Caulobacter sp. FWC2: one gene and its partner. Each later gene encodes a partner of the first gene's protein in a complex. Links are inferred from orthologs where the notes say so. Each region holds a gene or a part of one and is shown on either strand. Other genes may lie near its edges. The genes, in order: pnp and CSW62_RS10985.

Region 1 (16,619 bases):
CCGCCCAAGGCGAAGCCCTGCACGCACCGCATCAGGATCAGCAGGATCGGCGAGATGACGCCGGCCTGCTGATAGGTCGGCAGGAAGGCGATGGCGAAGGTGGCGCCGCCCATCAGCAGCACCGTGGCCAGGAACGCGCCCTTGCGGCCGGCCTGGTCGCCGATCTTGCCGAACACCAGGGCGCCCAGCGGCCGGAACGCGAAGCCGACGCCGAACAAGGCCAGCGCCGCGATATAGCCGGCAGTGTCGTTGAGTCCGGCGAAGAAGGTCTTGGAAATGACCTGGGTCAGGCTGCCGAAGATAAAGAAGTCGTACCACTCGAAGGCCGTGCCGGCCGAAGAGGCCGCGACCACCGTGCGCATCGACGCGCGTTCCTGACCTGCTTCGGCCATCTCATTCCCCCGTTATTTGAGCCCTGCTTAGCGTGGTTCAGGGCTCGGGGAAAAGGGGCGAGGAAAGCGACCGGTCAGGCGACGGCGCCCTGGCTGTCGTCGCCGGCCCGCGACAAGCGCAGGATCTCGGCGACCAGGGCGGTGGGGGAGATCGGTTTGGCGGCCACGCCGTCCATGCCGGCGGCGCGATAGGACGCTCGCTGGTGGGCCATGACATTGGCGGTCAGGGCGATGATCGGCGCGCGCGCCTCGGGTCCCGGCAGGGCGCGGATACGGCGGGCGGCCTCCAGGCCGTCCATCCCGGGCATCTGAACATCCATCAGGATCAGATCGAAGGTTCCGTCGCGGGCGGCCTCGACGCCGGCCGCGCCGTCGTCGGCGACGCTGACCTCGGCGCCCAGCTGTTCCAGGATCCGGCGAGCGACCAGCTGGTTGGTCCGGTTGTCCTCGACGACCAGCACCTTCAGTCCGTCCAACAGGTCGTCGCAGGCCGGCTCGGCCGGACTGGGGGCCAGCGCCGGCGGGGCGGCGATGGTCAGGGTGAAGGTCGAACCCTCGCCCGGGGTCGAGCGGAACGCCACCTCGCCACCCAGCATCTGAGCCAGTTTGCGAGTGATGGCCAGGCCGAGGCCGGAGCCTCCGAAGCGACGGGTGGTGCTGGCGTCGGCCTGCTGGAAGCGTTCGAACAGGCTGCCTTGCGCTTCCAGCGGCACGCCGATGCCGGTGTCGATCACGTCAAAGACCAGGCGCTGGCCCTCCGCCGTCATCACCTTGCGGGCCCGGACGGTCACGGAGCCCTTGAGGGTGAACTTCACAGCGTTGCCGATGAGGTTGAACAGGGCCTGGCGCACGCGGGTGGGGTCGGTCTCGATCCAGCCTAGATCGTCGGCCAGGTCCAGTTCCAGCCGCAGGCCCTTGTGCGTCGCCTGACCGGCCAGCAGGCGGATCACGCCCCCGGCCAGTTCGCGCGGATCGACCGGCTCGCGATTGAGGTCCAGGCGCCCGGCCTCGATGCGCGAGATGTCGATCACGTCGTCCAGCAAGGTCGACAGCATTTGGCCCGCGGCCAGGGCCTCTCCCAAAAGGTCGGCGCTGTCGCCGGACGGCAGCTCACGGCGCAGTACGTGCATGACCCCCAACACCCCGTTCATCGGCGTGCGGATCTCATGGCTCATATTGGCCAGGAACTGGGCCTTGGCCTCGTTGGCGGCCTGGGCGGCGCGTTCGGCGGCCATCAGCGCCAGCTCGGCCCTTTTCTTCTCGTCGATGTCCAGGACGAGACCGACCGCCTTGCGCGCGACGCCGTGGGTGTTGCGGCGCACGTCGTGGAAAATCCGCACCCAGCGCGTATCGCCGCCAGGCGTCAGCACCCGCACGTCGTACTCTTGCGTTTCCACCAGGCCGTCGCGCCACCACTCGGCGGCGCCCTTGTAGAGATGGGCTAGATCGTCCGGATGGATCATCGGCCAGGCGGCCTCGCGCACATCGTCATAGGCAACGTGGCGGCCCATCATGCGGTGGAACTCCGGCGAGCCCCAGAAGCGCTCGGCCTCGTGGTCGATCTCGTAGACGCCGGCGCGCGCCGCGCCCAGCGCGACCTTCAGGCGACGGGCGTTGATCCGAGCCTCGCGCCGCGCCGCCGTCAGGGCGGTGACGTCGTCCATATAGGTGATGACGCCGACGATTTCGCCGGCCCCGTCCAGCCACGGCCGGGCCTCCCAGCGGAAGGCCCGCTCCACGCCTTCGGCGTCGAACAGGCGGTCCTCGCGGCGGGTGACGACCTCGCCGGACAGGGCCCGGGCGACCCCCGCCACGAAGCGGCGCCTGCCGCCATTGGTCAGCTCCGACAGGGTCTTGCCGATGACCTGGGCCTCGGTCGACCGGAAGATCTCCAGGAAGCGCGGGCTGACCAGGCGCAAGCGCATGTCCAGATCGTAGACCGCCACAGCGAACGGGGCGTCCTCGACCAGCTGACGGGCGCGGCGCTCGCTCCAGATCGCCTTGTCGCGGCTTCGAGCCACGTCGGTGATGTTCTGGGTGATGCCCTTGAGGGTGAACAGTTCGCCCCGTCGCTCGCCGGCGCGATAGGTGCTGCGGAAGGTCCGCCAGCAGCCGTCGTCGCCGAGCAGGCGGAACTCGACCGAGCCGCCCTCGCCTGTGCGGATAGCGTGGCCAAAGGCTTCCCGCACCACCTCGCGCTGGTCGTCTGACAGGCGGGCCAGGAACTGGTCGACCGTCGCGACATTCTCTGGCGACAGGCCAAGTCGCGCTAGAACATCGGGCGCCCAGTCGATGCCCCCGCCATCGGGCTCGTAGCTCCAGACGCCGATGCCGGCCTCCTCGGCCAGGATCTGTCGGGTGCGGCGGGCCGTCTCCAGTTCAGCCCGGCTCGCCACCTCGGCCGAGATGTCGTGCATCAGCCCGATCATCTCGCCGTTCGGACCCAGGCGCGACCGACCCTGCACCCAGATCACGCGGCCGTCCTTGCAGCGAATCTGCAGTTCGTTGATCGCCTCGCCGGTCGCGCGCATGCGATCGCCGCTCTGGATCAGTTCGGCCTGGCTTTCGGGGTGAGCGAACTTGAGAGTAGGCTGGCCGATCAGCTCCTCGGGGGTCCAGCCCGTCAGGGTGGTCCAGGCGCCGTTGACGCTGACGAAGCGGCCCTCGGGCGAGACCACGGCGAAGAGGTCGCTGGCGTTCTCGAACAGCCAGCGCGCGGCCTCGGCCTCGCCAAACGGCGACGGCGCTCCTACGACCCCTTCGTTATCTCGCCCCTGGGACATCAGGTCTCCGCAAAGTTGGGCGGATCGTGGGGCGCAACCGTAAACTTATGGTTCGCAAGACCGACCGATGTTCCGCGAACGTGCTCTCCCAGCCTCGATTTCCTACACCTCGGCCCATTGGCGCAGCAGGTTGTGATACACGCCGGTCAGCGACAGGACGCCCTCGTCGTCTGCCTCGACCTTGCGGGCCAGGCGCTGGATAGCGATGTCCATCTCCAGCAGCATCGTGCGCTTGGCGTCGTCGCGGATCAGGCTCTGGATCCAGAAGAAGCTGGCGGTGCGACGGCCGCGCGTCACCGGCGTGACATGATGCAGGCTGGAGCTGGGGTAAAGGATCATGTCCCCCGCCCCGAGCTTGACGACATGGTCGCCATAGAGGTCGTTCACCACCAGCTCGCCGCCGTCGTAGTTCTCGGGCTCCTCCAGGAAGAGCGTGGCCGAGAGATCCGTTCGCAGACGCCGGCCGCTCAGCGGGTCGCGGCGGATGGCGTTGTCGACATGGTCCCTGAAGCCCATGCCCTCGCCGTAGCGGTTGAACATCGGCGGCAGGATGACCTGCGGCAGGGCCGCCGAGACGAACAGCGGATTGGCCTCCAGCGCCTGGAGGATCGCCTCGCCGACGGTCCGGGCGGCCTCGCTGTCCTGCGGCAGCTGCTCGTTGGTCTTGGCGCGCGCGGCCTGAAATCCCGAGGTCAGGTTGCCGTCGACCCACGGACCGGCGTCGAGGATCGCGCGGCACTCGGCGACCTGCGCCTTGGTCAGCACCTCGGGAATCTGCAGCATCATCGGGACATCCTTGTTGCGACTCATTCCTAGCATGCCACAACGGGTCGTGTTTGATCCGGATCAGGCCGGGACGTAAAGCGCCCCGCCCGGCCCTGAAGAGGCCGGACGGGGCGCTGACGCGAAGCCGCTCGTCGGGGAGGACTAGTACTTCACGTTGACGGTCAGGATCGCCTGGCGGCCCGGCGCCGGATCGGCGTGGTGAACGCCGTTGGTGCGCGCGATGTAGCGTTCATCCGTCAGGTTCTGGACGTTCAGCTGCAGGTCGACCTTCGGGTTGATGCTCCACGAGGCGAAGGCGTCGTAGCGCGTGTAGGACGGCGCATAGACCCGGTTCGCGCCACCGCCGGCCCCGCCCTGGTTGCCGCCGAAGCTGGTCGACACGTAGTAGGCGCCGCCGCCCAGGGCGATCTGGCGGGTGATCTTGTACGTCGTGAAGGTCGAGAAGGTGTGCTTGGGCGTGTTGGCCAGCGGGTCGCCCTGGTTGACGCCGGTATAGGCGCCGCGGACCAGCTCGCTGTCCATGTAGGTGTAGCCGCCGAACACCTGCCACTTCGGCGTGACGTTGCCCGAGAAGCCGAGCTCGAAGCCCTTGACCTCCACCTCGCCGACCTGGGCGTAGGTGTTGGCGTCGATCTGGATCTGGGCGTTCTTGCGAGTGGTCTTGAACGCGGCCGCCGACAGGGCCAGCGTGTCGTGGAACACATTGGCCTTGGCGCCCAGCTCGAAGCTTTCGCTGTCTTCAGGCTCCAGCTGGACCGTGGCCAGGTTGCCCGTGCCGGTCGAGGTGTTGCTGTTCTGGTCGCCGCCCGAGATGCCGGGAGGCGTCGACGAGGTGCCGTACGAGACATAGAGGCTGGAGCTTGCGGTCGGCTTGTAGACCAGGCCGGCCTGGTAGTTCGTGAAGTCCCACGAACCGCCGCGCGGCGTGTAGGTCACGGAGGTGACGACGCCGTTGGCGCTGGTCGAGGACGCGTCGACGCCACGGCTCTCGTAGCTGTCATGACGCAGGCCCAGGTTCAGCAGGATCTTGTCGCCGAACTTGATGGTGTCGAAGCCGTAGATCGCGGCCGTCTTGGTCAGGTTGCGCGTAAGCGGCCCCTTGTTCAGTGTGCCGACCCAGACGTCGTTGGCGTTAGGCTTGTAAACGAGCGTGCAGTCGCCGCCGCCGACGCTGGCCAAGGTAGCCGCCGCGATCACGAAGCCGGTCGGGCAGGCCGAGGTGGTCGTGCCGTAGGGCAGGTAGCTGGCGTTGCGATTTTCTTCGCGGCTCAGCTCGATGCCGATGTCGAAGCTGTGCTCCAGGCCGGCGAAGGTCTTCTTGCCGTGCAGGTCGGTGACGGCGGCCACCGTCTCGGTCGGGTTCCAGCGGCTCTTGGTGCCGCGCTTCATCCACCACTGCCCCTGGACGAACTGGGCCGCGCCGCCGTCGCCGGGGTTGGTGACCAGGTAGTCGTTCACGCTCTTCGAATAGCGAACCACCTGCCGGACGTTCAGGTCGTCATCAATCTTGTGGTCGATGGCGAAGGTGGCGATGTCCGACTGGGTCTTCTGGAAGTCGCGGCTCTTGATGCCGTAGAAGCTGCGACGGTCGACGTTCAGGATGCCCGAGGCCGTGCGCGGCTCGATCGTCTTGGTCAGCAACGGGATGCCGTAGTCGGGCGTCTGGTTGGTGTCGAGGTGATAGTAGGCCACGGTGATCTGGGTGTCGCCGTTCAGGCCGATGGCCAGCGACGGCGCGACACCCCAGCGGTCGAAGTCGACGGCCTTGCGGCCGGGAGTATTTCCCTGCGTACCCAGCACGTTCAGGCGCACCGCGACGCTGTCATTGATCGCGTAGTTCAGGTCGGCGGTGGCGCGGACATAGGCGTCCGTACCCATGCCGACCGAGCCGCGCGCGAAGGTGTCGGCCTTAGGGGTCTTGGACGACAGGTTGATGCTGCCGCCGCCCGAACCGCGGCCGCTATAGGCGCTGTCCGGGCCTTTCACGACCTCGACCTGCTCGAGATTGAAGATCTCGCGGGTCTGGCCGCCGCTGTCGCGGACGCCGTCGACGAAGATATTGTTGGCCGAGCTGGAGCCGCGGATGAACGGACGGTCGGCCAGCGGCTGGCCGCCTTCCCCAGCGCCGAAGGTGATGCCCGGTGAGGTGCGCAGGATGTCGGTCAGCGAAGTGGCGGCGGTCTGCTCGATGATCTTCGAGGTGATGACCGTCACGGACTTCGGGGTGTCGACCAGCGGCGCGGTGAACTTGCTCGACGACGGGTCGGCGACGCGGCGGGCGTCGATCTTGACGGTCGAGACCTCGGTATTGTCGTCGGCGGTCGGGACGGCGGCGGCCGGGGCGGTCGCGATCGGCGCGGCGGCGTCCGCCTCGCCCGCGACGGCGGCATGGGCCAGGCCCAGGCCCGCAAGGCCGGCGACGGCGGCAGCGCCCAGGGCGCGACGAGGCCGGCTTACAACGCCGACAGAGTTCGGATTACGCATGATCGTCCTTATTCCCCGAGGGCTCGCCGTAGGGCCCCTCCTGAAATTGCGACGCGTTCTTAGCGTTCCTGCAAAGCAGTCGCAATGATAATCGTTCTCAGTTGCGCGACGTGGCGGAAAGGCGACGCTTTGGACGCGGGGCGGTTCGCGCTGCCCGCGCCCGAGCGCGTCATGCTAGAGCTTGGGCCGCACGAATACGGAGCCTGCGCCATGCCCGACGCCAAGACCTGGATCGCCTTCACCTTGGTGTGCCTGGGGATGGCCCTGACCCCCGGACCGAACATGCTTTATCTGGTCAGCCGCTCGATCTGCCAGGGCCGCTGGGCGGGGATCGTGTCGCTGATCGGCACCGCGGCCGGCTTCGTGGTCTACCTGCTCTGCGCGGCGCTGGGCATCACAGCCCTACTGATGGCCGCCCCGATCGCCTATGACGTCCTGCGGTTCGGCGGCGCCCTCTATCTGGCGTGGCTGGCCTGGCAGGCGATCAAGCCCGGCGGCGCCTCGCCGTTCCAGGTTCGCGAGCTGCCCAAGGACAGTCCAGTCAAGCTGATCACGATGGGTTTCGTGACCAACATCCTGAACCCCAAGGCGGCGATGCTTTATCTGTCGCTGCTGCCGCAGTTCATCAGGCCCGAGCACGGCGGGGTCTTCACCCAGTCCCTGACCCTGGGCCTGTCCCAGATCGCCGTCAGCTTGACGGTGAACGGCGCGATCTGCCTGGCCGCCGGGACCATCGCCACCTTCCTGGCCACCCGGCCGAGCTTCGCCCTGATCCAACGCTGGCTGATGGCGACCGTGCTGGGCGGCCTGGCCGTACGGATGGCCACCGAGGCGCGGCGCTAGGCATCAGCAAAGGGTTTCTTGACGCCGACGACGGCGCGGGTCCCTATCCGCGCCGCTGTTCCGGAGTTCATGATGAAGACCGCCCTCGCCACCGCTTTCGCCGTCCTCACGCTCGCGACCGGCGCCCAGGCCGCAAACCTGAAGGCCTGCGCGGTTCCGCCCGTTGTGACCCCCGCACCGGCCGAGATCCCGCCGGCCGACGAAATCCACACCGACGTGCCGATCGCCGCCTATCTGCTGGCGCTGTTCTGGTCGCCCGAGGCCTGCCGCGCGGGCATCCCGGAGTCGGACAAGGTCATCCAGTGCCAGAACAATCATTTCGGCTTCACGGTGCACGGTCTGTGGCCGAACGGGCCGGACCGGATCCACCCGCGCTACTGCAAGCCCAGTCCGCCGATGAACCCGGCGACCGTGAAGGCCAATCTCTGCATGACCCCCTCGCCCTGGCTGCTGCAGCACGAGTGGCAGGCGCACGGCACGTGCAACTGGGACAGCCCCGAAGCCTATTTCAAGAAGGCCCAGAAGGTCCGCAAGGGCCTGAACGTGCCGGACCTTGCTCCCGCCGGCGACACCATTACCGCCGGCCAGATCCGCGACGCCTTCCTCAAGCACAACAAGGGCGTGACCCGCGACGGCCTCAATGTCCGCGTCAAGGACGGACGCCTGACCGAGGTCTGGGTCTGCCTGGATCTGAAGTTCAAGCCCGCCGCCTGCAGAGGTGGCAATGGCGCGCCTGACGCGGCGCAGGTGCGGGTGACGCCGAAGGGGTAATTTTCTTTCTTCGTGCAGACAAACGTCATCCCGCGCCTGAAACGCGGGATGACGGGTGTTGATCGCTGGGAGACTAGCCTTCGATGAAGGCCAGCAGGTCCTTGTTGATCGTCTCGGCCTCAGTGGTGGCCATGCCGTGCGGGAAGCCCGGATAGGTGATCAGCGTGCCGTTCTTCAGCAGCTTGATCGCCTGGCGGGCCGAGGCGTCGATCGGAACGACCTGGTCGTCCTCGCCATGCAGCACCAGAACCGGCACGTCGATGACCTTCAGGTCTTGCGTGAAGTCGGTCTCGGAGAAGGCCGCCACGCAGTCGTACAGCGCCTTGACGCCGGCCATCATACCCTGGCGCCACCAGTTGTCGATCACGCCTTGGCTGACCTGCGCGCCTTCGCGGTTGAAACCGTAGAAAGGACCGGCGGCAACGTCGCGGAAGAATTGGGCGCGGTTATAGGCCGTGCCGTTCCGGAAGCCGTCGAACACCTCCAGCGGCAGGCCGCCAGGATTGGCCTCGGTCTTCAGCATCAGCGGCGTCACGGCGCCGACCAGCACGGCCTTGGCGACACGGCCAGGCTCAGCCCGGGCCACATAATGAGCGACTTCGCCGCCGCCGGTCGAGTGACCAATGTGGATGGCGTTCTTCAGGTCGAGATGCTTGGCCAGAGCGATGACGTCGGCGGCATAGGTGTCCATCTCATTGCCGGTGTCGGTCTGGCTGGACCGGCCGTGGCCGCGGCGGTCATGGGCGATGACGCGATAGCCCTTGGCCAGGAAGAACATCATCTGCGCATCCCAATCGTCCGACGACAGGGGCCAGCCATGGTGGAAGACGATCGGCTGGGCGGTCTTGGAACCCCAGTCCTTGAAGAAGATCTGGGCGCCGTCGTTGGTGGTGAGATAGCCGCTGCTCATGTCCGTTTTCCCTCTGGCTGGGAGGCCGTCTGGCCCGTCCCGTTGTTCCGATGAGGAGAGAATGAACGCGGACGATCAGCGCGGATATGGAAACTATGGAAATCCATTGTTTCCAATTTCAACCTTTATCCGCCGACGCCCTTCAACACCCAGTCGTAGCGCTGAGCCGGCTGGTAACCGACGATCGGACTGGCGCGGACGATCTCCCGCAGGTTCTCGTCGAGATCGCGCATAACGACGTCGATCAGAGAACTGCGCGCCACTCGGATCGCCTCGTCCCTGGGCGCGGTCCTGGCGCAGGCCGGACAGCGCGCGGCAAAGCCATCGCCCTCTCGCACAACCTGGACATCGACCCGGCACGCTCCGCACTGAACGACATGGTCGGCCATCGCTCACCTCCTGCTCCGCAACCCAGAATGGAACAAAAAGTGAACAATGGGAAGCCCAAACGCAAAACGGGCGGCCCCTTTCGGAGCCGCCCGCCTGATCGCGTCCAGAAAGGGGACGGAAGGGGCTTACGCCTCTTCGGTCGCGCCTTCCTTCTTGGTCAGGTCTTCGCCGGTCTCTTGGTCGACGACCTTCATCGACAGCTTGGTCTTGCCGCGATCGTCGAAGCCCAGGAGCTTCACCTTGACGATCTGGCCTTCCTTCAGCACGTCCGACGGCTTGGCGACGCGTTCGTTGCTGATCTGGCTGACGTGGACGAGGCCGTCCTTGGCGCCGAAGAAGTTCACGAAGGCGCCGAAGTCGACGACCTTCACGACCTTGCCGTCGTAGATCTTGCCCACTTCAGCTTCGTCGGTGATCGACTTGATCCAGTCGATCGCGGCCTTGATCTTGGCGCCGTCCGAGGCCGAGACCTTCACGGTGCCTTCGTCGTTGATGTCGACCTTGGCGCCGGTGGTGGCGACGATCTCGCGGATCACCTTGCCGCCCGAACCGATCACTTCACGGATCTTGTCGGTCGGGATGGTGATGGTCTCGATCTTCGGAGCGTAGTCGCCAACGTCGTCACGCGGGGCGTCCATGGCCTTGTTCATCTCGCCCAGGATGTGGGCGCGACCTTCGTGAGCCTGGGCCAGGGCCTGCTTCATGATCTCCGGGGTGATGCCGGCGATCTTGATGTCCATCTGCAGCGAGGTCAGGCCTTCGCTGGTGCCTGCGACCTTGAAGTCCATGTCGCCCAGGTGATCTTCGTCACCCAGGATGTCCGACAGAACCGCGAAGCCGTCCTTTTCCAGGATCAGGCCCATGGCGATGCCCGAGACCGGACGGATCAGCGGCACGCCGGCGTCCATCATGGCCAGCGACGAACCGCAGACCGTGGCCATCGAGGACGAGCCGTTCGACTCGGTGATCTCCGAGACCAGGCGGATCGTGTAGGGGAAGTCTTCCTTGGCCGGCAGCATCGGACGCAGGGCGCGCCAGGCCAGCTTGCCGTGGCCGATTTCGCGGCGGCCCGGGCTGCCCATACGGCCGGTTTCACCGACGCTGTAGGGAGGGAAGTTGTAGTGCAGCAGGAAGGATTCCTTGTAGGTGCCTTCCAGGGCGTCGATGAACTGCTCGTCGTCGCCGGTGCCCAGGGTGGCGACCACGATCGCCTGGGTCTCGCCGCGGGTGAACAGGGCCGAGCCGTGGGTGCGCGGCAGGATGCCGACTTCACCCAGGATCGGACGGACGGTGCGGACGTCGCGGCCGTCGATGCGGATGCCGGTGTCGAGGATCGAGCGACGGACGATGTCCGCTTCCAGTTCCTTGAAGACCGAAACCAGCTTCAGCGGGTCGATGCCGGCCGGGTTGGTGTCGCTCTTGGCGAAGGTCTCGATGGCCTTGGTCTTGGCGGCGCCCAGGGCGGCGACGCGTTCGGCCTTGCCACGGATGGTGTAGGCGTCGGCCAGGTCCTTGCCGACGGCCTTCTTCACTTCGGCCTTCAGGGCGTCGGTGTCTTCCGGTTGGAAGTCGAAGGGCTCCTTGGCGGCGTGCTCGGCCAGGTCGATGATCGCGTCGATCACCGTCTGCATTTCCTTGTGGGCGAAGTTGACGCCGCCCAGCACGATCTCTTCCGAGAGCTCTTGGATTTCCGATTCAACCATCATCACGGCGTCGGCGGTGCCGGCCACGACGAGGTCCATCTTGCTTTCCTTCAGCTCGTCGAGCGTCGGGTTCAGCACGTAGCCGCCATCGACGTAACCGACGCGCGCGGCGCCGATCGGGCCCATGAACGGAGCGCCCGACAGGACCAGGGCGGCCGAGGCGGCGACCATGCCCAGGATGTCGGGATCGTTCTCGAGGTCGTGCTGCAGCACGGTGACGACGACCTGGACTTCGTTCTTGAAGCCCTTGACGAACAGCGGACGGATCGGACGGTCGATCAGGCGGGAGACCAGGGTCTCCTTTTCCGACGGACGGCCTTCGCGCTTGAAGAAGCCGCCCGGGATCTTGCCGGCCGCGAAGGTCTTTTCTTGATAGTTGACCGTCAGCGGGAAGAAATCTTGACCGGGCTTCGCCTTCTTGGCGAACACGGCGGTGGCCAGGACGACGGTTTCGCCCATGGTGGCCAGAACGGCGCCGTCGGCTTGACGGGCGATGCGACCGGTTTCGAGGACCAGCGTCTTGCCGCCCCACTCGATCGTCTTGCGCTTGATATCGAACATTTTTGCTTCTTTCGGTTCCGAAGGACCCATTTCCTTCAGGACGGACAGGGGCGGGCGGCCGAAGGGCGGTCCCGAGATTTCCTCATCCAGTTCGACAGGCGTCCGAAGATCGTGATCCCCGGTTTACGTGTTCGGATCGCGCATACAGCGGACCCGCGGCAACCTTTCGTTTCGGCCTGTCTCGAAACGAAGGCTTAGACTTGTCGCGTGACGAATATCGAAGCCGGAAGCCACTTTCGGCAAACCAGTTCGACCGACACGCTCCAAAAAGCATTCGGCCGCTCTACGAAAGCAGAGCGGCCGAATTGTGCCTTAGCGACGCAGACCCAGCTTTTCGATCAGGGCCTGATAGCGACCGGCGTCGGACTTCTTCAGGTGGTCGAGAAGCCGGCGACGCTGGGAAACCAGCTTCAGCAGGCCACGACGGCTGTGGTTGTCCTTCTTGTGCGTCTTGAAGTGCTCGGTCAGGTTCGAGATGCGTTCCGAGAGGATCGCGACCTGGACTTCAGCGCTGCCGGTGTCGCCAGTGGTGCGGGCGTGTTCGGCGATGAGAGCGGCTTTGCGCTCGATGGTGATCGACATCGGGTTGTCTCCGCTCAGGTGAGTTGGAAGACCCGCACCGGATTGAGCTTTCCGGCGCGCATCTCGCACAGGGCCACCAACCTGTCGCCGGAGATGGCGGAAACGGTGCGATCGCCGGGCGTGAGCTCGGCTTTCAGCGTTTCTACCTGCCTCGGGAGCAGGACGATGGCGCGTCCCTGTGCAAGCCGGAAGGCGTCTTCGTCGGTCACGGCCAACGCCGGGATGTCGTCCAGCGCGGTCTCGACCGGAAGCAATGCCTCCGACAGCCGGGCCTCATAGCTCAAATTCTCAAGGGTTTCCAGCGATATCGAGGTCGCCTCGGCAAACCCGCCCACCCGTGTCCGGCGCAGGTCGGCGACGTGACCGCAGGTTCCCAGCGCCTTGGCCAGGTCCCGGACCACGGCCCGGACATAGGTGCCCTTGCCGCATTCCATCTCCAGGGTGACGTGGTCGGCGTCGGCCTGCTCGACAACCTTCAGGTCGAAGATGTTGACCTTGCGGGTCGGCAGTTCGAATTCCACGCCGTCACGGGCCAGGTCATAGGCGCGCTCGCCGTCGACCTTGATGGCCGAGAAGTTCGGCGGGATCTGGTCGACCTCGCCGATGAAGGCCGGCAAGGCGGCCTCGACCTGCTCCCGGGTCGGACGCACGTCGGAGGTTCCCGTCGTCTCGCCCTCGCGATCCAGGGTCGTGGTGTCGCGGCCCCAGGCGATGGTGAAGCGATAGGCCTTGTCGGCGTCCATCAGGAACGGAACGGTCTTGGTCGCCTCGCCCAGGGCGATGGGCAAGATCCCCGTGGCCAGAGGGTCCAGCGTGCCGGCGTGGCCGCCCTTCTGGGCGTTGAAGGCGCGACGCACCCGGCTGACGGCCGAGGTCGAGGTAAGGTCATAGGGCTTGTCCAGGCAGATCCAGCCCGAGACGGCGTCGCCCTTCTTGCGGCGCGCCATGCCTAGGCCTCGTCCCCTTGGTCGTCATCGTCGCCCTGGACGTCCGCCAGGGTGCGCACGTCCTGCTGCACGCGCGGATCGTCGAACAGGCGGTCCATATAGGCCGCCGCGCCGAAGCTTTCGTCGTGGATGAACTTGAGGTCCGGCGTGAACTTCATGTCGATCACCTTGCCCAGGCGCCCGCGCAGGAAGCTAGCCCCCCGGTTCAGGGCCTTCATGACCTCTTTGATGTCCTCATCCCCGCGGCCAGCCTCGCCCTTCAAGCCGGCGCCCAGGGGTTCGACGAAGCAGACGGCGTGCCGCAGGTCGGGGCTCATCCGCACTTCCGACACCGTGAAAGAGACGTTGACCAGCACCGGGTCGGCCAGGCCTTCCTCGCGGAAGACATCGACCAGGGCGTGGCGGATCAGTTCGCCGGCGCGGAGCTGGCGTTGCGAAGGGCCCGTCGGGGAGGCCTTCTTGGTTTCGGCCTTTTTGGGGCCCGATAGGCGCTTCATGGCGCGGAATCCTTGTGGCCCGGCCGGCGGATCGAACGCCGGTCGCGGGGAAAATCGGAAGGCGGGGTGTCTAGGCTTCCAAACGCTAGAAGTCCAGTCCGGTCTCCTTCTCCCGCCCAAGCCCCGCGGGGTGTTCCTGCCGAGCCCCCCTACTCCTCCCGCAACTCCAGCGCCGTGAACGGCGCCTGGCCGCGTTCGATGCGGATCAGGTCCAGAACCCCGACGATCTGGCGTGAGCGCCATTGACCTTGAAGGTAGGAGATCGGACCCAGGGTGACGCCCGCCGCGACCTGGATCGCCACGGTGCTGTGCTGACGAATGAAGCTCAGCATGCTGTCGCCCGCCAGGTCCGCCATGATGGCCGCGATGGTCAACGGTACGGTCAGGTAGAAGACCACCACCGCCCGCACCATCTGGTCGTGACGACGGGCGTTGAGGCTGGCCAGGGCCGAGAGGGCGTCGAACGTGGCGTCGTCGATCCCGTCCAGCAGCGCGAAGGCCTTTACCGTCGAAGGGTTCTTGCGAAAGCCGTTGAGGAAGTCGACGCCCATGTAGCCCCAGGCGCCGGGCGTATAGAACGCCTCCAGGAACAGGTTCCAGGCCGGGAACAGGCGCTTTAGCTTGTCCCAAAGCGCCCAGGCCTCGGCGGCCTCGCCCCTCGCCGTCACCGTAGTACCCTTCGCCATACCGCCCCCGCACTCAACCTTTAGGAAAGGTCTAAGCAGCCGGCCCGGCGATGTCGATCCGCGTCCATCCGGAATTGGCTCAGGACTTCGACGACAGGTCCGGGCGCGAGGCCAGGAAGGCAGCCTTTTCTGCGGGCGTCAGCACCTTGGCGGTCTGACGCCGCGCCACCTTCGGCGTGGGTCGGGCATAGGTCTCGGCGGTCGACGCGGGCTTGAGGTCGGCCAGACGCTTGATGGGCGGCTTCATGTCGTTCCTCGTTTGCGGGGCGAGTCTAGACGGTGATCCATGACGCCCGCAAGACGCCCTTACCGCGCCACGCTGGCCCGCGCGCGCTTCAGGCCCAGGCGGGAGCCCGGCGCGGAGGCCTCGTTCTCCTCCAGGGCCGCCAGAAGGTCGGCCTTGACGGCCGTGACCTTGCGGGCCTCGGTCAGCTTTCCGCCCTCCTGCGTCTGGACGTAGAAGGCGTCGACCGCCCGCTCGCCATAGCCGTCGATATGGGCCGACTGGATGGAGAGGCCGTTGTCGGCCAGGGTCTTGGCCAGGGCGTGCAGCAGGCCGGGCCGGTCGCGGCCCGAGGCCTCGACCACCGTGGCGTCGTTGGAGGCCTCGTTGTCGACCGTCACGGTCGGCGCGATCGAGAAGGCGGCGGCGCGGGACTGCTCGGAGCCCCGGCGCGGCTCGACGCCCAGCGGCTCGCCCTTGCCGGCCGCTTCCAGCGCGTCGGCCAGGCGGCGCAGGGCGCGGGGGTTCTCGCAGCCGAACGGCGCGCCAGTCACGTCCTGGACGTAGAAGACGTCTAGCGCCTGGCCCTGACGGGAAGTGAAGACCCGAGCCCCGACGACATTGCCGCCCAGGGCCGAGATGGCCATGGCGAGGTCGGCGAACAGGCCGCGACGGTCCTTGGCCGCGACCACGATCTCGGCGGCGTTCTGGCCCTGCTGCACCCGGCCCTCGGCGGCGGCCCCGCCCTGGATGGCTGCGCGGCGGGCCAGGGCGGCGTGCTCGAACAGCTCGTCCTGCGGGAAGGCGCTGAAATAGGCGTTTTCCATCGCCGACACCCAGCCCTTGGCGGCCGGATCGATCTCCAGCAGCGTGGCGCGGGCGGCCTCGGCCAGGCTTTCCTGGTGGCGCAGGACGTTAGCGGCGGCGTCACTGCCGCGCCCACCCCGGAAAACGGCTTCGGTGGCGTTGTAGAGCTCGCGCAGCAGTTGGCCCTTCCAGCCGTTCCAGACCCCCGGCCCGACGGCGCGGATGTCGGCGACAGTGATAACCAGCAGCAGGCGCAGGCGCTCGGGGTTCTCGACGATGCGCGCGAAGGCGGCGACGGTGCCGGGGTCGGCGACGTCGCGCTTCTGGGCGAAGTCGCTCATGACCAGGTGGTTCTCGACCAGCCAAGCGACCAGCTCGACCTTGGTGCGGTCCACGCCCATCCGCTCGCAGGCGCTGCGGGCGGCGCGGGCGCCGGCCTTCTCCTGGCCGCCGACCCCGCCCTTGCCGGTGTCGTGCAGCAGCATGGCCAGGAACAGGGCCTCGCGGTCCTCGATCAGCGGCATGATCGAGACGGCCAGCGGATGGTCGTCGACCAGCCGGCCGGCGGCCATGTCGCCGATCAGCCCGACGGCCCGCAGGGTGTGCTCATCCACCGTGTACGAGTGGTACATGTTGAACTGCATCTGGGCCACGATCCGGCCGAACTCCGGCACGAAGCGGCCCAGGACCCCGGCGTCGTTCATCAGGGTCAGGGTGCGATAGCTGCGCTTGCCCCGCGCCAGCAGGTCCAGGAACGCGCGGCAGGCCTCGGGGGCGCGACGCACCTTGGAGGTGATCAGCGACAGACTCCGGGTCACCGCTGTGAAGGCGTCCGGATGCAGGTCGAGGTCGCGCTCGTCGGCGATCTTGAACAGGCGGATCAGGTTGACGGGATCGGCCTCGAAGACCGCCAGCCCGTCGATGTTCAGGCGACCGTTGTCCTCGAAGAAGCCCTCGACGTCCAAGGCCTTGCGCTTGGGACGGCCGCCCGGCAGGAACCGCGAGATGCCCTTGGGCTCGTTCTTGAAATGCTCGGCTTCCAGCTTGGCCGAGAAGGCGCGGGTCAAGGCCCCGACCTCCTTGGCGATCAGGAAGTAGCGGCGCATGAAGCGCTCGACCGCCGGCGCGTCGCCCCGGTCCCCATAGCCCATGCGGCGGGCGATTTCCGGCTGCAGATCGAAGGTCAGCCGCTCCTCGGGCCGGCCCGTCGTGAAGTGCAGGTGGGCGCGCACCGCGTGCAGGAAATCGAAGGCG
Region 2 (12,974 bases), 2.8 Mb from region 1 along the record:
CGCCGCGTCGACCAGAAGGCCGCGTTCGGCCTGACGACGCCGCTCTTGGCCACCGCCTCGGGCGCCAAGATGGGCAAGACCATGGCCGGCGCGGTGTGGCTGAACGCCGAGCAGTTGAGCCCTTACGACTACTGGCAGTTCTGGCGGAACACCGAGGACGCCGACGTCGGCCGGTTCCTCAAGCTGTTCACCGACCTGCCGCTGGACAAGATCGCCGAGCTGGAAGCCCTTGAAGGCGCCCAGATCAACGACGCCAAGAAGGTGCTGGCCGACGAGGCCACCCGCATGGCCCACGGCGACGAGGAAGCCCGCAAGGCCCGCGACGCCGCTGAAAAGGCGTTCGAGCAAGGCGCGCTCTCGGCCGACCTGCCGACCTTCGAGGTCCCGGCGGCCGACCTGGAAGCGGGCATCGTGCTGGCGGCCCTGTTCACCGACGCTGGCCTGGCCGGCTCGCGCGGCGAGGCCCGTCGCCTGGCCCAGGGCGGTGGCCTGAAGGTCAACGACAAGGCCGAGGCCAGCGCGGACCGGGTGATCACCTCGGCGGACCTCGTCGAGGGCGTCGTCAAGCTGGCGGCCGGCAAGAAGAAGATCGTGTTGGTGAAGCCCGTTTAGTTATGGGTTGATCCGTGTCCCGGCCCTGGCGTAGCCAAGGGCCGGGGTTACCCCCTGCTACCTGGAGACGCGTTCGATGCTGCAGCCCGGCGACAAGGCCCCCGATTTCGACCTGCCGACCGACACCGGCCGCGTCAGCCTGGCCGGCTTCAAGGGCAAGAACGTCGTCCTGTACTTCTATCCCAAGGACGACACCGCCGGCTGCACGTCCGAGGCCCTGCAGTTCTCGTCGGAAGTCGAGGAATTCCAAAAGCTGGGCGCGGTGATCGTCGGCGTGTCCAAGGACAGCGTCGCCTCGCACGCCAAATTCCGCAAGAAACATGACCTGACCATTGATCTCGCCGCCGACCCTCTGGGCGACGTGGTCGAGGCCTATGGCGCCTGGGTCGAGAAGAGCATGTACGGCCGCAAATATATGGGCATAGACCGTTCGACCTTCCTGATCGACCGCGAGGGCGTCGTCCGCGAGGTCTGGCGCAAGGTGAAGGTCCCCGGCCACATCAAGGCCGTGATGAACGCCGCCAAGGCCATCAAGTAAAATTTCGCCTGGCTCTTCGTGTCTCGGGAACCGGTTGTTCGCCGGCGTGTTGTATCGGCGCCGCTGCCTGTGACCTTTTCGCGCACGCGCCGCCGTGAACGTGGCCGTCGCGGTCAGAAATCGTTAAGGAACGTAGCGCAAGATTATATTTTGCGACTCGCGCTCCCTTAGGGCGCGAACAGTCTTGCGCGTTTCCGCTTTCTCATAGCATATCCCCCAGACCTGAAACGGGGGGTTTCTTGGGCGATGGCGATCAAGCGCTTTAAGCGACTGCGGCACTCTCTCGAAGCCCTATTTCCCGAACGGCACATCTATATCCGCTCCGGCGGCGAGATGCGCGGCTACGTCTTTTCCACCAACAAGCAGCTGCTGGGCGCGTCCGTCGTCGCCGTCACCGCGCTGTGGATGGGCGTCTGCACCGCTGCGATGGCGGTGAACGCCCTGGCGGTCAGCTCGACCGACCAACAAGTCATTCGCCAGAAGGCCTATTACGAGCGTCTCAACGCCGACCGCCAGGCCCGTCTGAACAGCGCCGTGGCCCAGCTTTCGGCCACCAACGGCTCGCTCGAAGATCTGGCCGCCTCGGTCGAGAAGCGCCACGCCGCTCTCGCCCTCCTCGTTTCCGACTTCAAGGGCGTGCCCGGCGCCGCCCAGGCCCTGACCGTCGCCAAGCCGCGCCTGCTGGCCGCCAGCCCGGTTCAGCGCATCCAGGCGACCCGGATGGACCAGGAGCGCCTGATCGACGCCGCCGAGAGCTTCGCCAAGAGCCGCGCCGAGCGCCTGCGCCTGGCCATGCGGATGGCGGGTCTGGACGCCGGCAACTTCACCGGCCGGGGCGTGTCGCTGGGCGGCCCGCTGATCGAGGCCAAGGATCCACGCGCGCTGGCCGCTGTTCTCGACGTCGACGAGGATTTCGCGAGCCGCATCCAGCACGCAGCCAACGACATGTCGGACATGCGCTCGCTGGGCGCGGCGGCCAAGAAGCTGCCCTTCTACCGCCCGACCGGCAATCCGGCCCTGTCGTCCAGCTACGGCGTCCGCTTCGACCCGTTCACGCACCGGCCGGCCTTCCATTCGGGCCTGGATTTCCCCGGCGCCTACTACACCCCGATCATGGCCACGGCCCCGGGCGTCGTTTCTTTCACGGGCGTGCGCTCGGGCTACGGCAACACGGTCGAGATCGACCACGGCGGCGGCTTCAAGACCCGCTACGCCCACCTGGCCACCATCGGCGTCCGCGTCGGCGAGCGCGTCACCATCGGTTCGCGCATCGCGGCCATGGGCTCGACCGGCCGTTCGACCGGTCCACATCTTCACTACGAAGTCTGGGTCAACGGTAAGGCCCAGAATCCCAATCGCTACTTGAAGGCTGGTGAGTATGTTCAGCAAGCAAGCTAAGTCGGGCTCCAAGACCCCGGCTCGCATCGAACCCCTGCCGACCCCGATGGCGGCCGCGCCTGTCGACCAGGTCCGCCGCGGGCCGCCGAAAGTGGCGTCCCTGCTGTCGGCCGACCTGACCATCGAGGGCGCCGTCACCGGCGAAGGCGAACTGCAGATCGACGGCGTGGTCAAGGGCGACGTCCGCGTCGGCCGGCTCACCGTCGGCGAGACCGGCCATGTCGAGGGCGGTGTCTATGCCGAGGCGGTGGAAGTGCGCGGCCGCGTGGTCGGCGCGATCACCTCCAAGCAGGTCCGCCTCTACGGCACCTCGTACGTCGATGGCGACATCACCCACGAGCAGCTGGCCATGGAAACCGGCGCCTTCTTCCAGGGCCGCAGCCTGAAGTTCCAGCGCCCCGCCCCGGCCGCCCAGCCGGCGCCGCAGCCGGAACAACTGGCCATCGCCCAGGCCAAGCCCGTCGCGGGCTGAGATCTCGGACCTTCCGAATTCAAGAACGCCCCGGATCACTCCGGGGCGTTCTTCGTATCAGCGGCTTGAGAGCACAAAGGTATTCCCGTCGGGATCCTTGAACTTGGCGAAGGTCCCCCAAGGCTGCTTCTCAGGCGGGCCTTCGAACACGACGCCTTTGTCGGACAGCTTGCGATAGGCGTGCTCGACGTCGTCGCAGGCCAGCGAGCCATTGAAGAAGGTGCCGATGCGGTCTTCGTGGCCCTCGGGCGTGAACAGGACAAGGCCGGTCTCCGCGCCCGGAATCGAGAGCTCGATCCAGCGCTGGTTCCCCATCGGCTGATCAGTAGCCACGCGCAGGCCGATCTTCTCGGTCCAGAAGGTCAGGGCCCGATCCTGGTCGCTGACCGGAATGCCCACGAACTTCAACTTGCTGATCACGCTCATCTCTATCCCCTGCCCCGTGGGTCTTCCATGACAGCGAGGTAGCGCGGCGCCCTTGCGGGGGTGAAGTCATGCAGGCAATGCTATAGCAATGGATGCCCCCACCTACGCCATCGACCGCTACGTGCTCGACACCCTGATGGCGGATCTGGTCGGCCACGACCACAAGCCGTCGTCGTTCCTGGTGTATCTCGCGATCGTGGCGGCGCACGCCGACGGCCGCGCCAGTTTCAGCCACGCCGAACTGGCCGAGCGCACGGGCCAGTCGCGACGCACGGTGCAGAACGCCGTCGACAATCTGAAACGTCGGGGATTGGTGTCGGTCAGTCGCGCGGGACCGACCGAGGCCGCGACCTATGTCCCACTGACGCCCTGGAAGCGTCAGCGGGAGCGGTAGGTGTACTAGCCTTCGACCGCGTCGCGCGTGGCCCCGACGCGCTGGGCCAGCGAGGCGCCCATGAAGGCGTCGAGGTCGCCATCCAGCACGCCGGCGGTGTCGGAGGTCTCGACGTTGGTCCGCAGGTCCTTGACCATCTGGTAGGGCTGCAGGACGTAGCTGCGGATCTGGTGACCCCAGCCAATGTCGGTCTTCTGGTCTTCCAGCGCCTGCTGGGCGGCTTCGCGCCGTTGCAGTTCGGCCTCGTAGAGACGAGCGCGCAGCATCTTCCACGCTTCTTCGCGGTTCTGGTGCTGCGAGCGCCCGGCCTGGCAGGCCACGGCGATGCCGGTCGGGATGTGCGTCAGACGCACGGCCGAGTCGGTCTTGTTGATGTGCTGCCCGCCGGCCCCGGAGGCGCGGTAGGTGTCGGTCCGCACGTCGGCCGGGTTGATCTCGATCTCGATCGTGTCGTCGACCACGGGATAGACCCAGGCCGAGGCGAACGAGGTGTGACGGCGGGCGCTGCTGTCATATGGACTGATACGCACCAGGCGGTGCACGCCGGCCTCGGTCTTCAGCCAGCCATAGGCGTTCGGGCCCTTGACCAGCAAGGTCGCGGACTTGATGCCAGCCTGGTCGCCGTCGGTCTCTTCGATCAGTTCGGTCGTCATGCCGTGGGCGTTGGCCCAGCGCGTGTACATGCGCAGCAGGATGCCGGCCCAGTCGCACGACTCGGTGCCCCCGGCCCCGGAGTTGATTTCGATATAGGCGTCGTTGCCGTCGGCCTCGCCCGAGAGCAGGGCCTCGAGTTCGGCGCGGCCGGCGCGTTCCTTGATGGCTTTCAGCTGGGCGCGGGCGTCGTTCAGGGAATCCTCGTCGGACTCCATGTCGGCCAGTTCGGCATACTCCAGCGCGTCCTTGACGTCGCGCTCGATGCCTTGCACGGCCTCGACCTTGGCGGCCAGGGCGGCGCGCTCGCGCGAGACGGCCTGGGCCTCGGTCGGGCGATCCCAGAGGGTCGGGTCTTCGACCCGGGCGTTCAGCTCATCGAGCTTTCGGAGGGCGACATCCCAGTCAAAGACGCCTCCTGAGCAGTCCAATGGACTGCTCGATGTCAGCCGCGGCGGCCTCGACATCCGGTCGCATCACGTTACTCCGTGACAGTGTTGAAGGGCGCGGGAAATAACGCGCGTCGCGCTCCCGCGCAATGAGAGTTCGTAGAGCCCGCCCTAATAGAGCCCACTGAGGGGATCGACCTTCTGCGGCGGCGGCTTGCCCGGCTGAGGCGCCTGCTGGACCGGCTGCGGCAGGCCCGGCGAGATCTGCTCGTACGGGATCGGCCCCGTCGGCGCGACCTCCACCTTGGGTTCGGTGCCCGGCCGGAAGGCCTCGCGGACGCCGCGCACCAGGGCGAACTTGGCGTTCTTGGGCGGCTTGAAGTCGACGGCCGGCTGGCCGTCCAGCGCCACCTTCATGAAGTCCATGAACACCGGCACGGCGTCGACAGCGCCCGTCTCGCCCTCGCCCAGCGAGCGGTTGTCGTCGAAGCCGACGAAGACGCCGACCACGAGGTTGGGCGAATAGCCGACGAACCAGGCGCTGCGGTACTCGTTGGTCGTGCCGGTCTTGCCCGCCAGCGGACGGCCCAGGGAGCTGACGGCGGCCGCGGTGCCGCGCTGCACAACGCCCTGCAGCATCGAGGTGATTTGGTAGGCGGTGACCGGGTCCATGATCTGGTCGCCCGGCGCGGCGAAGCGCGGGCTCTCATCGCCGTTGAAGCCGGCGTCGCAGCGCTCGCAGTCGCGCTTGTCGGCCCGGAAGATGACCTTGCCCTCGCGATCCTGCACCAGTTCGATCAGGTGCGGATCGACGCGGCGGCCGCCATTGACGAAGGCGGCGTAGGCGGCCGTCAGCTTGAACGGCGTCGTCTCGCCCGCGCCCAGGGCCATGGCCAGGACGGGGTCCATGCTTTTGACCACGCCGGCGCGCTGGGCGAAGTCGACGACCTTCTTCATGCCGACGCCCTGGGCCAGGCGCACGGTCATGGCGTTGATCGACTGCTCCAGCCCCTTGCGCAGCGGCTGAGCTCCATAGAACTCCTTGTGGTAGTTCTCCGGGCTCCAGTCCTGACCGTTGGCGCCCTTGAACGTGATGGCGCTGTCGACGACGACGCTGGCCGGCGTGTAGCCGTTCTCCAGCGCCGTGGCGTAGACGAACGGCTTGAACGACGAGCCCGGCTGGCGCATCGCCTGGGTGGCGCGGTTGAAGTTCGACAGCGAGTAGCTGTAGCCGCCGACCAGGGCGACGATCCGGCCCGTATAGGGCTCCATGGCCACCAGGGCGCCATTGACCGCCGGAACCTGGCGCAGGCGATAGCCGGCGTCGGTCTTCTCGACGAACACCAGGTCGCCGGCCTTCAGGCCCTTGCCGTTCTTGGCCCAGGTCACGTCTTCGCCAACCAGCTGGCCTTCGCCCTCGTCCTTGACGAGACGGACCCGCCCGTCGTTGGAGACGACCAGGGCCTGACGCCACTTGCCGCGCTCCGCCGGCGGGGCCTTGGCCAGGGCGGTCTTTTCCCAGGCCAGGTCGGTCGATTCGACATGGCCCCAGGCCCCGCGCCAGCCGTGGCGGCGGTCGTATTTCTCCAGGCCGTCCATCAGCGCCGAGCGCGCAGCCGTCTGCAGGCGCGGATCCAGCGTGGTGCGCATGTAGTAGCCGCCCTCGCTGAGGCGCGGCCCCAGCGTGGCCATGCCGCGCTGACGCACTTCCTCGACGAAGTAGTCGGCGTCGCGGTAGGCGGCGCGCTTGGGCGCGGACTGGACCACCAGATCCTCGGCCATGGCCTTCTGGGCCTCGGCCTTCGACACCCAGCCCTGCTCGGCCATCTGGCCCAGCACCCAGTTGCGCCGGGTCATGGCCTTGGCCTTGTTGCGGATCGGATGGTAGTTGTCCGGTCCCTTGGGCAGCGAGGCCAGGAAGGCGCATTCGGCCAGGGTCAGGTCCGGCAGCGACTTGCCGAAATAGTTGTAGGCGGCCGCGCCGACGCCGAACGAGCGATAGCCCAGCCAGATTTCGTTCAGATACAGCTCGAGGATCTGCTGCTTGGTCAGCGACTGCTCCAGGCGGTGGGCCAGGATCGCTTCCTTGAACTTGCGACCGACCGTGGCGTCGCTGGTCAGCAGGACGTTCTTGGCGACCTGCTGGGTGATGGTCGAGCCGCCCTCGAGGCGCTTGCCGCGAACGACGTTGCCCACGTTCTTGAGCATGGCCCGCGAAAGCCCGCCGACGTCGACGCCGCCGTGCTGGAAGAAGTTGCGATCCTCGGCCGCCAGGAAGGCCTGGGCCAGCTGCGGCGGGATCTGGTCGTAGGGGATGAAGATCCGGCGCTCTTTGCTGTACTCGCCGATCAGCGTGCCGTCCCAGGCGTAGACGCGCGTCGCCGTCGGCGGACGATAGTCCTGCAACTCGCCGGCGTCGGGCATGTCATGGAACAGCCAGGCGGCGTAGATCGCGATCGCGAAACCCGCGACCGCGATGGCCGAAAGCACCGCCACGCCCGCGATGGCCATCCATCGTTCGGTGGGTTTCAGATCCACGCGACCTCCGTCGAGGCAGGCCCCCTCGCCTGCCGCACACACTTCACTAGATCGCTTGGCGCCGAACCGTAAGCGGTTTTGCGGTCGCACCTCGCGACGCGAAGCACGAACGATCACCCCTGTGATTAGAGGGCGACAGGCAAAAGGGAAAGCCGCTCCCCGCTTCGGGAGATCAGGACTTGCGCAGACCCGCCGAGAAATAGGCCTCGATGGAGTCGCCGACCGCGTCGACCAGGCGGTTGCGGCTGGCCTTGGTGGTCAGGAAGGCTTCGTCTTCCGGATTGGTGATGAAGCCCATCTCCAGCAGCACGGCCGGCACGTCCGGCGCCAACAGCACTATAAAGCCGGCGTCGCGGTGGCTGCGGCGCAGCAGGGTGGTTTCCTCGCCGACGCTGGCCAGCAGCAGTTGGGCGAAGGCGGCCGAGCGATTCTTGGTGGCGCGCTGCGACAGGTCCAGCAGGATCTGGCTGACGGCGCGGTCGCGGCCCGGCAGGTTGGCCTTCATCAGCCAGTCGTCCTTGTCGAGGACGAGGCCGACGCGCTCGGAGCCCTTGTCAGACACGGTGTAGACCGAAGCGCCGCGCGTGCTGACGTCGGGACCCGAGTCGGCGTGCAGCGAGATAAAGAGATCGGCGTCGGCGCGGCGGGCGATCTGCACGCGGCCTTCCAGCGGGATGAAGGTGTCGGTCTCGCGGGTCAGCACGACCTGGAAGCGGCCGGTGCGCTCCAGGCGCGCCTTCAGCGCCTTGGCCGCGGCCAGGGTGACGTCCTTCTCGAAGACGTTGGCGCCCAGCGAGCCGGGATCCTTGCCGCCATGGCCGGCGTCGATGACGATGACCTTCTTCAGGCGCAGCGGCGCGGCCTTGACCGGTGCGCTGGCGAAGGTAAGGCGCGGCGCCGGCGGGGCGGCGACCAGGGGCGCGGCGTCCACGGCCTTCAGGTCGATGACATAACGATAGGCGGTCGCGCCATCGCCCGGCGGCAGCAGGAAGCGACGGCGGACCTCGGCCTTGCCGGTCAGGTCCAGGCGCAGACGGGCGCCGCCGGCGGCCTCGTCGATCACCCAGCGCTTGACCAGGCCCTGGCCGGACCCTTGAAGATCGCCAGACACCAGGACGTTCGGCAGGGCCATGACCAGGCGCTGGTCGCTCATGCCGTCGGAAATCAGCTTGCCGGCCGCGGCGCGGTCGAGGTCGATGACAACGCGGGTTTCGTTACGGTCGCCGCCGAAGCGGACCTTCTGCACGCCGGCGGGCGCGGCCGGTCCCTGGGCGGTGGCCACGGCGACGCCGGCGACCGTCAGGCCCCCGACAATCAGGGCCGCCCGGACCCAGCCCATGCGGGCCAAACTGATAAGAAACTTACGCATTCCCGCCCGCGTAGTCCGAAACTGGTGAACTGAATGTCAATATCTCCCGGGGCGGTAGCCAAAGGGTTAAGTCCAGATCATCCGTCGAAAGCTTTTCTTTTGTGCGTCGATGTGGCTACAGTCCCGTCGTGCGCGAATGTCGTGATCGTCACGACTCCGTGTGGGCCGCCCGAGCCTCGAAAGTGGTCCTGAACCTCTTCCGGCGCGGAGGCGGCAGACTAGATAGTGTTCGAGAGACGGCCGATCTGGCGGGCGAGAAGCCTACCGAGACGCCGGATCTAGGGCTCGCGTCGGGCTCAAACGCCTTTCTGGCGACGACGCGCCATCCGATCCGCGCCATCCGGCGCGACAACACCACCTCCTCGCGCCATTCGTGACGCGACAGGCAAACCATCCAGTCCGCGCTTCACGCGCGGTAGGGAAAAACGAAACCCCCAATGGGCTGCGCCGCACCCGACCGCCTTTGGCACCCGACCCTTCGCAACCGCGCTGACGGTGCGACGGTCGGCGACGCGCGCGCCCTTCATTCAGAACGGCGACCGGGCCTTGCGCCCGCCGCGCGCCGTGGAGACTTCCTTAATGTCGAAGAAGATGCTGATCGACGCAGCACACGCCGAAGAGACGCGTGTGGTCGTCGTGGACGGAACCCGGGTTGAAGAGTTCGATTTCGAAAGCCAGACTCGCAAACAGCTTCGCGGAAATATCTACCTCGCCAAGGTGACCCGCGTTGAGCCCAGCCTCCAGGCTGCGTTCATCGAGTACGGCGGTAACCGCCACGGTTTCCTGGCGTTCAACGAAATCCACCCGGACTACTACCAGATCCCGGTCGCCGACCGTGAAGCGCTGATGCGCGACGACTCGGGCGATGACGATGACGACACCCCGGTCTCGCGTCGCGCCTCGGGCGGCGACGACGAGGACGACGTCAACGGCGGCCACGCGGTCGATGACGACGATGATGACGTCGAAGAAGAGCTGGCGCGCCGCAAACGCCGGCTGATGCGCAAGTACAAGATCCAGGAAGTTATCCGCCGCCGGCAGATCATGCTGGTCCAGGTCGTCAAGGAAGAGCGTGGCAACAAGGGCGCCGCCCTGACCACCTACCTGTCGCTGGCCGGCCGCTACGGCGTCCTGATGCCCAACACCGCCCGTGGCGGCGGCATCAGCCGCAAGATCACCGCGGTGTCGGACCGTCGCCGCCTGAAGAGCGTGGTCAACAGCCTGGACGTGCCGCAGGGCATGGGTCTGATCGTGCGCACGGCCGGCGCCAAGCGCACCAAGGCCGAGGTCAAGCGCGACTACGAATATCTGCTGCGGCTGTGGGAAAACATCCGCGACAACACGCTGCACTCGGTCGCCCCGGCGCTGATCTACGAGGAAGAAGACCTCGTCAAACGCGCCATCCGCGACATGTACGACAAGGACCTGGAGGGCATCTGGGTCGAGGGCGACGCCGGCTATAAAGAAGCGCGCGACTTCATGCGCATGCTGATGCCGAGCCAGGCCAAGAAGGTCTTCAACTACCGCGACCCGACCCCGCTGTTCGTCAAGCACAAGATCGAGGACCATCTGGCCCAGATCTATTCGCCGGTCGTGCCGCTGCGTTCCGGCGGCTATCTGGTGATCAACCAGACCGAGGCCCTGGTCGCCATCGACGTCAACTCGGGCAAGGCCACGCGCGAGCGCAACATCGAGGCCACGGCCCTCAAGACCAATGTCGAGGCCGCCGAGGAAGCCGCTCGCCAGCTGCGCCTGCGCGACCTAGCTGGCCTGATCGTCATCGACTTCATCGACATGGATGAAGGCAAGAACAACCGCACGGTCGAGAAGGTCCTCAAGGACGCGCTCAAGGACGACCGCGCCCGCATCCAGATGGGCAAGATCTCGGGCTTCGGTCTGATGGAGATCAGCCGCCAGCGTCGCCGCACCGGCGTTCTGGAAGGGACGACCCACGTCTGCGAACACTGCGAAGGCACCGGCCGCGTCCGCTCGGTCGAGTCCAGCGCCCTGGCCGCCCTGCGCGCGGTCGAGGCCGAGGCCCTGAAGGGCAGCGGCGCGGTGATCCTGAAGGTCTCGCGTTCGGTCGGCCTGTATATCCTGAACGAAAAGCGCGCCTATCTGCAGCGCCTGCAGGAGACCCACGGCCTGCACATCACCGTCGTGGTCGATGACAGCCTGCACGCCGGCGACCAGGAGATCGAGCGCACCGAACTGGGTGAGCGCATCGCCATCGCCCCGGCGCCGTATGTCGACGAAGACGACGACTTCGATCCCACGGCCTTCGAGGACGAGGACGAAGAAGAAGACGAAATCATCGACGACGAAGACGAAGACAGCCTCGAGCGCGAGGATACCGACGACGACGACGCCTCGGCCCGCAAGCAGACCCGCGAAGACGATCGCGGCGACCGCAAGGGCCGCCGTGGCCGCCGCGACCGTGGTCGTGGTCGGGGGCGTCGTGACGAGCGCGAGACCGAAGGCGAGGCTCCGGCCGAAGCCGAAGTCGAAGGCGACGAAGACGAGCTCGAAGGCGACGCCGAAGACCGCGCCGAGTTCGGCGATGACGATGACGGCGCCCGTCGCCGTCGCCGTCGTGGTCGCCGCGGCGGCCGTCGTGGCGGTCGCGAGGACGGCGATCGTCCGACCGACGCCTTCGTCTGGATCCGTCCGCGCGTCCCGTTCGGCGAGAACGTCTTCACCTGGCACGACCCGGCCGCCCTGGTCGGCGGCAACAGCGAACCGCGCCGCCCGGCGCCGGAAGCCCGCGCCGAGCGTGAAGAGACCGCCGAGCGTCCGGAACGCGTCGAGCGCGAGGAACGTCCGGCCCGCGAACGCGGTCGTCGTGGCCGTGACCGTGGTCGCCGCAATCGCGACGACGCTCCCGTGGTCGAGGCTTCGGCCCAAGCGACCTCGGCCGTCGACGCGATCAGCCCCGCTGAACCCGCAGAGCCCTACGAAACGCCGATCCTGGCTCCGCCGGTGATCTCCGGGCCGCCGTCCGACGTCTGGGTCGAGCTGCCTGAAGCCGAGGAAGCGCCGAAGAAGCCCAAGCGCGCCCGTTCGCGGAGCAAGAAGGCCGTCGCCGAAGAGGCCGCGCCGGAAGCCGCTCCCGAAACGGCCGTCGAGGCCGTCGCCGAAACCGTGACCGAGAGCGTCGCCGTGGTTCCCCCGAAAGCGACTCCGGAACCTGTACAAGCGCCGGCGCCCGAGCCGATCGTGGAAGCGCAGCCGGAACCCGTCGTCGAAACGGCCCCGGCCGCTCCCGCCGAACCGGATCCGAACGAGATCACCACCCCGCCCGAAAAGCCCCGCAAGGGCTGGTGGCGCCGGTAGGCTGACCTGATGAGGGCCCGCGTGTCGAAAGATGCGCGGGCCTAAATCGTCGCGAAGCCGAAGCGAGACCCTTGTTCCCTCGTCTCCGACTTCCAAGTTAGACTGGTCGTGGTTCGCGGGGGCGCGATCTGGAGATCACTCAATGACCTCGCGTAGCGGGCAAGCTGGGAGGCGACTCGGCGTGGCTTTGTCCGCGCTGGCCGTGCTCGCGTCCGGAGTTCCCCAGGTCGCCCTGGCCCAGGATAGCCCCTCCCTGATCCGGGACACCGAGATCGAGGAAATCCTCCACCACGACGCCGACCCGATCTATGCGGCGGCGGGCCTGGATCCCAGGACCGTGCGCATCCTGATCGTCGGCGACAAGTCGCTGAACGCCTTCGCGACCCAGGGCCTGCAGATGGGCCTGAACACCGGTCTGATCCTGCAGACCGAAAATCCAAACCAGCTGCGCGGCGTCATCGCCCACGAAACCGGACACCTGGCCGGCGGCCACCCGATCCGCTCGGGCGAGATGACGCGCGCGGGCCTCAAGCCCATGATCCTGACCATGGGCCTGGGCGTCCTGGCCGCTCTAGCCGGGTCCGCGGACGGCGCCGCCGTCCTGCTGGGCAACGCCCAGTATGCTGGCGCGCTGGGCGCTCTCGGCTACAGCCGCGAACAGGAATCACGCGCCGACCAGGCCGGCGCCGGGTTTCTGGAAGCCACCGGCCAGTCGGGCCGGGGTCTCGTCGAGTTCTTCGACAACTTCCGCTATCAGGAAGTCTTCGATCAGGCCCGCCGCTACGAATATTTCCGCAGCCACCCCCTGTCGTCCGAACGGATCGAGGTGCTGCGCAGCCGCGTCGAACGCCAGC

What was found.
Region 2: the proteins of pnp (region 1) and CSW62_RS10985 are in contact, whole or in part, in a cryo-EM structure (PDB 9QH0), measured with the Escherichia coli proteins. The link is inferred for Caulobacter sp. FWC2 from one-to-one orthologs.

Annotation. Positions count from the first base shown.
Region 1 is NZ_PEBF01000001.1:5,084,078-5,100,696, forward strand. Bases 9,055-12,030 are described here. They hold pnp (polyribonucleotide nucleotidyltransferase), read right to left. Parts: upstream 11,624-12,030; coding sequence 9,485-11,623; downstream 9,055-9,484. Other genes in these bases: CSW62_RS24025 (hypothetical protein), read right to left, coding at 9,095-9,358; rpsO (30S ribosomal protein S15), read right to left, coding at 11,936-12,030. Outside these bases: CSW62_RS23990 (MFS transporter), read right to left, coding at 1-392; CSW62_RS23995 (PAS domain-containing sensor histidine kinase), read right to left, coding at 467-3,175; CSW62_RS24000 (Fe2+-dependent dioxygenase), read right to left, coding at 3,278-3,961; CSW62_RS24005 (TonB-dependent siderophore receptor), read right to left, coding at 4,103-6,445; CSW62_RS24010 (LysE family translocator), read left to right, coding at 6,656-7,288; CSW62_RS24015 (ribonuclease T2), read left to right, coding at 7,361-8,059; CSW62_RS24020 (alpha/beta fold hydrolase), read right to left, coding at 8,133-8,969; more of rpsO, read right to left, coding at 12,031-12,205; tRNA pseudouridine(55) synthase TruB, read right to left, coding at 12,220-13,152; 30S ribosome-binding factor RbfA, read right to left, coding at 13,155-13,649; CSW62_RS24050 (hypothetical protein), read right to left, coding at 13,799-14,335; CSW62_RS26675 (hypothetical protein), read right to left, coding at 14,415-14,582; CSW62_RS24055 ([protein-PII] uridylyltransferase), read right to left, coding at 14,642-16,619. UniProt on the Escherichia coli protein: Involved in mRNA degradation. Catalyzes the phosphorolysis of single-stranded polyribonucleotides processively in the 3'- to 5'-direction. Also involved, along with RNase II, in tRNA processing.
Region 2 is NZ_PEBF01000001.1:2,290,484-2,303,457, reverse strand. Bases 8,986-12,320 are described here. They hold CSW62_RS10985 (ribonuclease E/G), read left to right. Parts: upstream 8,986-9,366; coding sequence 9,367-12,120; downstream 12,121-12,320. Other genes in these bases: CSW62_RS10980 (M48 family metallopeptidase), read left to right, coding at 12,263-12,320; CSW62_RS10990 (hypothetical protein), read left to right, coding at 9,225-9,443. Also shown: tyrS (tyrosine--tRNA ligase), read left to right, coding at 1-612; CSW62_RS11030 (peroxiredoxin), read left to right, coding at 689-1,150; CSW62_RS11025 (peptidoglycan DD-metalloendopeptidase family protein), read left to right, coding at 1,397-2,548; CSW62_RS11020 (polymer-forming cytoskeletal protein), read left to right, coding at 2,529-3,020; CSW62_RS11015 (VOC family protein), read right to left, coding at 3,078-3,446; CSW62_RS11010 (helix-turn-helix domain-containing protein), read left to right, coding at 3,535-3,840; CSW62_RS11000 (penicillin-binding protein 1A), read right to left, coding at 5,052-7,418; CSW62_RS10995 (N-acetylmuramoyl-L-alanine amidase), read right to left, coding at 7,591-8,787; more of CSW62_RS10980, read left to right, coding at 12,321-12,974. UniProt on the Escherichia coli protein: Endoribonuclease that plays a central role in RNA processing and decay. Required for the maturation of 5S and 16S rRNAs and the majority of tRNAs. Also involved in the degradation of most mRNAs.